DNA from 2 places in the Streptomyces sp. S186 genome. Region 2 is predicted to be linked to the other one. Evidence: predicted binding sites of a transcription regulator. Region 2 holds the regulator's gene; the other holds the start of a gene.
What was found. The regulator HspR, encoded in region 2, represses chaperone genes until heat shock. The targets are predictions, from matches to a motif close to TTGAGNNNNNNNNNCTCAA.

Region 1: lon (endopeptidase La) is a predicted target of HspR. The motif match lies at 1,890-1,908, and genes of this name have one in related genera.

The regions. Positions count from the first base shown of each region.
Region 1 is NZ_CP193932.1:2,830,699-2,834,101, reverse strand. It holds gene ACRAS8_RS11645 (rhomboid-like protein) at 1-846, shown strand, start outside; gene ACRAS8_RS11640 (pentapeptide repeat-containing protein) at 885-1,757, shown strand; gene lon (endopeptidase La) at 1,931-3,403, shown strand, end outside.
Region 2 is NZ_CP193932.1:4,394,188-4,397,590, reverse strand. It holds gene ACRAS8_RS18900 (Uma2 family endonuclease) at 1-229, shown strand, start outside; gene ACRAS8_RS18895 (pyridoxamine 5'-phosphate oxidase family protein) at 274-678, shown strand; gene ACRAS8_RS18890 (hypothetical protein) at 1,135-1,539, shown strand; gene ACRAS8_RS18885 (heat shock protein transcriptional repressor HspR) at 1,681-2,136, opposite strand; gene dnaJ (molecular chaperone DnaJ) at 2,138-3,310, opposite strand; gene grpE (nucleotide exchange factor GrpE) at 3,356-3,403, opposite strand, start outside.

The DNA of each region.
Region 1 (3,403 bases), 1.6 Mb from region 2:
GCCCCGGTCGCACCGGCCGCCCCGGCCGGCCCGCCCCCATCGGCCGCGCCGGCCGACCGCCGCCGGCCGGGCCCGCGCTTCTGGCGGCTGCTCCCCACCCCCACCGGCACCCCCTTCACCTTCTGTTACGCGCTGCTGCTCGTGGCCACCTCGCTCTACGCGGAGCACGGCGACCCCTCCGTGGTGTCCGCGCTGCTCCAGGGCTCCAGTACGGACGTGGTGCACCTCACCCAGGCACCGCTGCTGGTGCTGGTTGCCAGCGCCCTGTGGAGCGCCGGCGGAGTCGTCTCGGGCTATGCCGTCGCCTTCCTCTTCGTGCTGACCGCGCTGGAGCGGCGGATCGGCGGGGTGCGCACCGCCGTGGTGTTCTTCGGCGGGCACGCGCTGGCCACCCTCGCCACCGAGGTGCCGGTCGGCTTCTCGGTCGCTGCCGGGGAACTGCCGGAGAGCTCGCTGCACCGCCTCGACTACGGCATCAGCTTCGGTGTGATGGCCTGCCTCGGGGCGCTCGCCGGACTGCTGCCCGCCTGGGCGCGCTGGCCACTGCTGGCCGCGGGCGGCTACCAGGCGCTGAGCGGCCTGCTCGCCTACGTGGACCCGATGACCGACTGGGGCCATCTGCTGTCGCTCGCCCTGGGTGTCGCCGCCTGGCCGCTGCTCCACCACTGGCGGCGCCGGCGCACCGGGCCCGCGCCGCTGCCGGGCGACCTGGGCCACCCGGCGCTGCGGGCGGAGCGGGTGCCTCAGGGCGGGTCCGACGGGCGTCCCGCGCCGCGTCCGCGGGGCCTCCCGGACGACGTGCCGGGTGCCGGTCGCGGAGAATGGAGGTCTTCGCGGGTGCCGTGACGAAAGGGCCCCGCCGGCCGCAGGAGCAGAGAAGAACCGTGTCGCACGAGCGCCGCCGCCCCGCCGGGGACCGTCCGTCCGCCCCGCCGCAGAGCCCGGAGGGCCCGGACGCCGCCCGGCTCCCGCTGCTCTCCGACTGCGGGAACTGCTTCGGCCTGTGCTGTGTGGCGCTGCCGTTCGCGCGGTCGGCGGACTTCGCCCTGGACAAGGAGGCCGGGCGGCCCTGCCCGAACCTCCAGGACGACTTCCGCTGCGGCGTCCACCGGGACCTGCGGCAGCGCGGCTTCTCCGGCTGCACGGTCTTCGAGTGCTTCGGCGCCGGGCAGAAGATCTCCCAGGTCACCTTCGAGGGGAGGGACTGGCGGAGCGCGCCGGAGACCGCCCGGCCGATGTTCGACGCGTTCGCCGTGATGCGCCAGCTCCACGAACTGCTCTGGTACCTGACCGAGGCGGTCGCGCTGCCCCCGGCCCGCCCGGTACGCGACGAGTTGCGCGCCCTCCTGGAGAAGACCGAGCGGCTGACCCTGGGTACCGCCGGGGAACTGGCCGCGCTGGACGTGGCTGCCCACCGCGGCGCGGTCAACGTCCTGCTGCTGCGGGTCAGCGAGCTGGTCCGGGCGAAGGTCCCGGGCCGGAAGAAGGAGCGGCGCGGCGCGGACCTGATGGGGGCGCGGCTCAAGGACGCCGACCTCAGGGGTGCGAACCTGCGCGGGGCGTATCTCATCGCGGCCGACCTCCGGGGCGCCGACCTGCGGTCCGCGGACATGATCGGCGCCGACCTCCGGGACGCCGATCTGCGCGGCGCCGATCTCACCGGCAGCATCTTCCTGACGCAGGCCCAGGTGAACGCCGCCCGGGGCGACGCGACCACCAGGCTGCCGCGCGGCCTGCGCCGCCCCGGCCACTGGTAGCGCCGCCCTTCCCCTCCGGCCGGTGCCCACGCCCCCACGCGCCTTGCCCCGTAACCGAGTTGCTCGCTGCTGCCCGCGGCCCGATCGCTCAGAGCGAACACGCCCCGGGGAACAACCGCAGGGTGTTCAGCATTGAGTGGGTAAAGCTCAACTTGCTTGCCGAAGGGGAGATCATGACTGCTGAGTCGTCTGCTCGGTCGACGGAGTCCACACCGCTCACCCTGCCCGTGCTGCCTCTCGACGACGAGGTCGTCCTGCCCGGCATGGTGGTGCCCCTGGACCTGTCCGACGCCGAGGTGCGCGCCGCGGTGGAGGCCGCCCAGGCCGCCGCCCCGTCGGGCGGCAAACCCCGCGTGCTGCTGGTCCCGCGGATCGACGGGACGTACGCCGCGATCGGCACGCTCGGGCGGATCGAGCAGGTCGGACGGCTGTCCGACGGCGACCCGGGAGCCCTCATCCGGGGCCTGGGCCGGGTCCGGATCGGCGCCGGTACCACCGGCCCGGGCGCCGCGCTCTGGGTGGAGGGCACCACCGTCGAGGAGCAGGCCCCCGACCCCCTTCCCGGAGCCGTCGCCGAACTCGTCACGGAATACAAGGCGCTGGCCACCAGTTGGCTGCGCAAGCGCGGCGCCTGGCAGGTCGTGGACCGCGTCACCGGCATCGACGACGTCCCCGCGCTCGCCGACAACGCCGGGTACCTGCCGTTCCTGACGAGCGAGCAGAAGCTCCAGCTGCTGGAGACCACCGACCCGGTCGCCCGGCTGAAGTACGCCACCGAGGTGCTCCGCGCCCACCTCGCCGAGCAGGACGTCGCCGAGTCCATCGCCAAGGACGTCCAGGAGGGCGTCGAGAAGCAGCAGCGGGAGTTCCTGCTGCGCCGTCAGCTGGAGGCCGTCCGCAAGGAGCTGCGCGAGCTGAACGGCGAGAACTCCAAGGACGCGGCCGAGGAGTCCGACGACTACCGCGCCCGTGTGGAGGCCGCCGACCTGCCCGAGAAGGTCCGCGAGGCGGCCCTGAAGGAGGTCGACAAGCTGGAGCGGGCCAGCGAGCAGAGCCCCGAGGGCAGCTGGATCCGCACCTGGCTCGACACCGTCCTGGAACTCCCCTGGAACGAGCGGACCGAGGACGCCTACGACATCGCCGGCGCCAAGGAGGTCCTGGACGCCGACCACGCGGGCCTGGAGGACGTCAAGGAGCGGATCACCGAGTATCTGGCCGTGCGCAAGCGGCGGTCCGAGCGCGGGCTCGGGCTGGTCGGCGGGCGCCGCGGCGGCGCCGTGCTGGCGCTCGTCGGGCCGCCGGGCGTCGGCAAGACGTCGCTGGGGGAGTCCGTGGCGCGGGCCATGGGGCGGAAGTTCGTCCGGGTCGCCCTGGGCGGCGTCCGGGACGAGGCGGAGATCCGCGGCCACCGGCGCACCTACGTCGGCGCGCTCCCCGGCCGGATCGTGCGGGCCGTCAAGGAGGCCGGCTCGATGAACCCGGTCGTGCTCCTCGACGAGATCGACAAGGTGGGCTCCGACTACCGGGGCGACCCGGCCGCCGCCCTCCTGGAGGTGCTGGACCCGGCGCAGAACCACACCTTCCGGGACCACTACCTGGAGGTCGAACTGGACCTCTCCGACGTGGTGTTCCTGGCCACCGCCAAC
Region 2 (3,403 bases):
CGAGGTGACATCGACCAAGCCCCGTAAAGACCGCGAGGACAAGAGACGCGCCTACGCCCGCGCCGGCATTCCGCTCTACCTTCTCGTCGACCGCGAGAAGTCCACGGTGACCTTGTTCAGCGAGCCTTCCGCGGAAGACTACGTGGGCAACACCACCATCCCCTTCGGCAAACCCCTCCCTCTCCCCGCCCCCTTCTCCTTCGACCTGGAGACGGCCGACTTCGTGTGACCAGCCAGGGGCCGCCCGCCGCGGCCCCCACTACCCTGGCCCCCATGGCCCACGACCTCTCCGCCCTCTCCCCCGAGTACCTCGCCTTCTGGGGCGAGTACCAGATGCCGACCCTCACGACCCTGCGGGCCGACGGCACCCCGCACGTCGTCCCGGTCGGTGTGACCTACGACGCCGGGCAGCGGATCGCGCGGATCATCACGCGCAAGGACAGCACCAAGGTCAGGAACATCCTCGCGGCCGGCGCCGACGGGGCGCGGGTGGCGGTCTGCCAGGTGGACCGCGGCCGCTGGGCGACCCTGGAGGGCGTCGCCCGGGTGCGGACGGACGCCGTGACGGTGGCCGACGCGGTGCGCCGGTACGCCGAGCGGTACGGCCGGACCCCGGAGCCCAACCCCGACCGCGTCATGATCGAGATCGCGGTGACCAAGGCCCTCGGCCGCGCCTGAGGCCCGCCACGTCCCCTTCTGCCGACGCCCCGCGCTGCCGCCGGCCCGTCCCGCCGCCGTCGCCAGGTCCGTACCTGGCCGAAACCGGACCCCGTGAATCCGCCGCCGCGCGCCCACCTGGTACTCAGGAACGGCAGGAACCGAACACCTCCGCGCAAGGACGAGCGGCAACGGACCTGTCCCGGGCAAAAAGACGGCAGCTGGAGGCCGCATGGCGTCGGCGTTGGGCAGTACCACGACGACCGTTCCGCGCCGTCGCCCCCACAAGCGGACGGTCCGGCCCCGCCCGGCCGCGGAGAACTGCCCCCGGTGCGGCGGCCAGTTGGCCGTGAACCAGGACGGCTGGAAGATCTGCCACGCCTGCGGATACGCGTCGCCGCCCGGCGTCGCCCCTCCACCCCGGGCCCCCGGCGGGGGTATCGTCGCCCCCACAGTCGCCACGCCCCGGAGGGCACGATGAACTCGGTCCGAGTGACGGCGATCGCCTGCCTGATGCCGCTGTCCGAGCTGGACGAGGATCCGTTCCTGGTCGACGACCGCAGCCAGCACGCCATGTGCAAACAGTGGGCGGCTGCCCGTGACTACCGCCTGACCTGCCAGCTGAGCCTGCACCAGCTGCGCGCCGACCACAGCGCGCTGTGGCACGACGTCGAAGAGGGCCTGGTCGATGTGTTCGTCACGCCCAACCGGCGGGCGCTGGAGTACGCCATCGACGGCGCCGAGGAGTTCGGCGCCCGGTGCGCGGCCGCGGGGGTCCGGCTGGAGACCGCCGACCTGGACGAACCGGTCTACACCCTGGCGATGAAGTCGCAGGTGCACCGGCGGCTGTCGATGCCGACGGCGGGGTACAACGGCTGCTGACCGCCGGCGTCACGGACACCCGGAGATACTCGGAGACACCCGCGGACACCCGCGGACCCGGCGGCGTGACGCATGACGAAGGACCGGGGTGGTGCGCCCACCCCGGCCCTTCGTCACGTCGGCGACGGCCTCACAACAGCCTCACTCCGAGGACCGCTTGGGCCGCCAGACCACCAGCGCGCTGGACTGCTGCACGTCCTGATACGGCACCAGGTCGCGGCGGTAGGAGGCGTGCACCGCCGCCTCCCGCTGCCGCATCGCGCTGGCCGCGCCCTCCAGGGCGCCCTGCAGCTCGGCGACCCGCTGCTGGAGGGCCGCGACCTGGTTCTCCAGCTCGATGATGCGCTTGATGCCGGCGAGGTTGATGCCCTCCTCCTGCGACAACTGCTGGACGGTACGCAGCAGTTCGATGTCGCGGGCGGAGTAGCGCCGGCCCCGCCCGGCCGTACGGTCGGGCGAGACCAGGCCCAGGCGGTCGTACTGCCGCAGGGTCTGCGGGTGCAGGCCGGAGAGCTGGGCCGCGACGGAGATGACGTACACCGGCGATTCGTCGGTCAGTTCAAAGGGGTTACGACGCTGCCCGCCCCGGCTGTCCATCTCATGCTCCCTTCGCGGCCTGGAACAGCTCCGCCCGCGGGTCGGGGCCCGCGGTCGCCTCGCGATAGGACTCCAGCGCTTCCTTCGCCTTGTCGCCGAGGTCCCCGGGAACGACGACCTCTATGGTGACCAGCAGATCACCTCGGGTGCCGTCCTTGCGGGCCGCGCCCTTGCCGCGGGCCCGCATCGTGCGTCCGTTGGGCGTGCCGGCCGGCAGCTTCAGCGTGACCGCCGGGCCGCCCAGCGTCGGCACCTTGATCTCGCCGCCGAGCGCGGCCTCCGGGAAGGTGACCGGCACCGTGACGGTGAGGTTGTCGCCCTTGCGGCCGAAGACCGGGTGGGCGCCCACGTGGACGACGACGTACAGATCGCCGGCCGGGCCGCCGTGTTCGCCCGGGGCGCCCTTGCCGCGCAGCCGGATGCGCTGCCCGTCCGAGACGCCCGCAGGGATGCGGACCTGCATCGTGCGGGAACTGGACGCGCGCCCGCTGCCCTTGCAGACCTCGCAGGGCTCCTGGGCGATCAGGCCGCGGCCCTTGCAGTCGGCGCACGGGTCGGTGAGCGAGAAGCCGCCGCCCGCGCCCCGGCTGACCTGGCCGGTGCCGACACAGGTCGGGCAGACCCGAGGCGTACCGTTTTTGTCGCCGGTGCCGGAGCACGCCTTGCAGGGCGCCTGGCTGGACATCCGCAGCGGGACCGTGGCCCCGTCGACCGCCTCGGTGAAGCTGAGCGTCACCTCGGACTCGATGTCCTGGCCGCGGCGCGGCTGCGTACGGGTGCCGGTGCCGCCGCCGCGGTTGAACAGGCCGCCGAAGACGTCCCCGAGCCCGCCGCCGAAGCCGCCGGAGCCGCCCGCGCCCCCGGCGCCCCCGAAGAGGTCGCCGAGGTCGAAGTTGAAGCTCCCGCCCCCGCCGGGGCCGGCCCGGAAGCCGCCGTTGCCGAACAGCGCCCGGGCCTCGTCGTACTCCTTGCGGCGCTTGGCGTCGCCGAGCACGTCGTTGGCCTCGGAGATCTCCTTGAAGCGCTCCTCGGCCTTGGCGTCGCCCTTGTTGGCGTCCGGGTGGTTCTCCCGGGCCAGCTTGCGGTACGCCTTCTTGATCTCCGCCTCGGTGGCGTCCTTGGGGACGCCGAGGACCTTGTAGTAGTCCTTCTCGACGAAGTCCTTGGTGCTCATCCCCGACGTCCCTCCTTCCGGGCGGTTCTCGCGTCGGCCCCTACGTCAGCCCTCGTCCGGGCCACCGTTCTCCTTGTCCGCGGCCTTGGCACC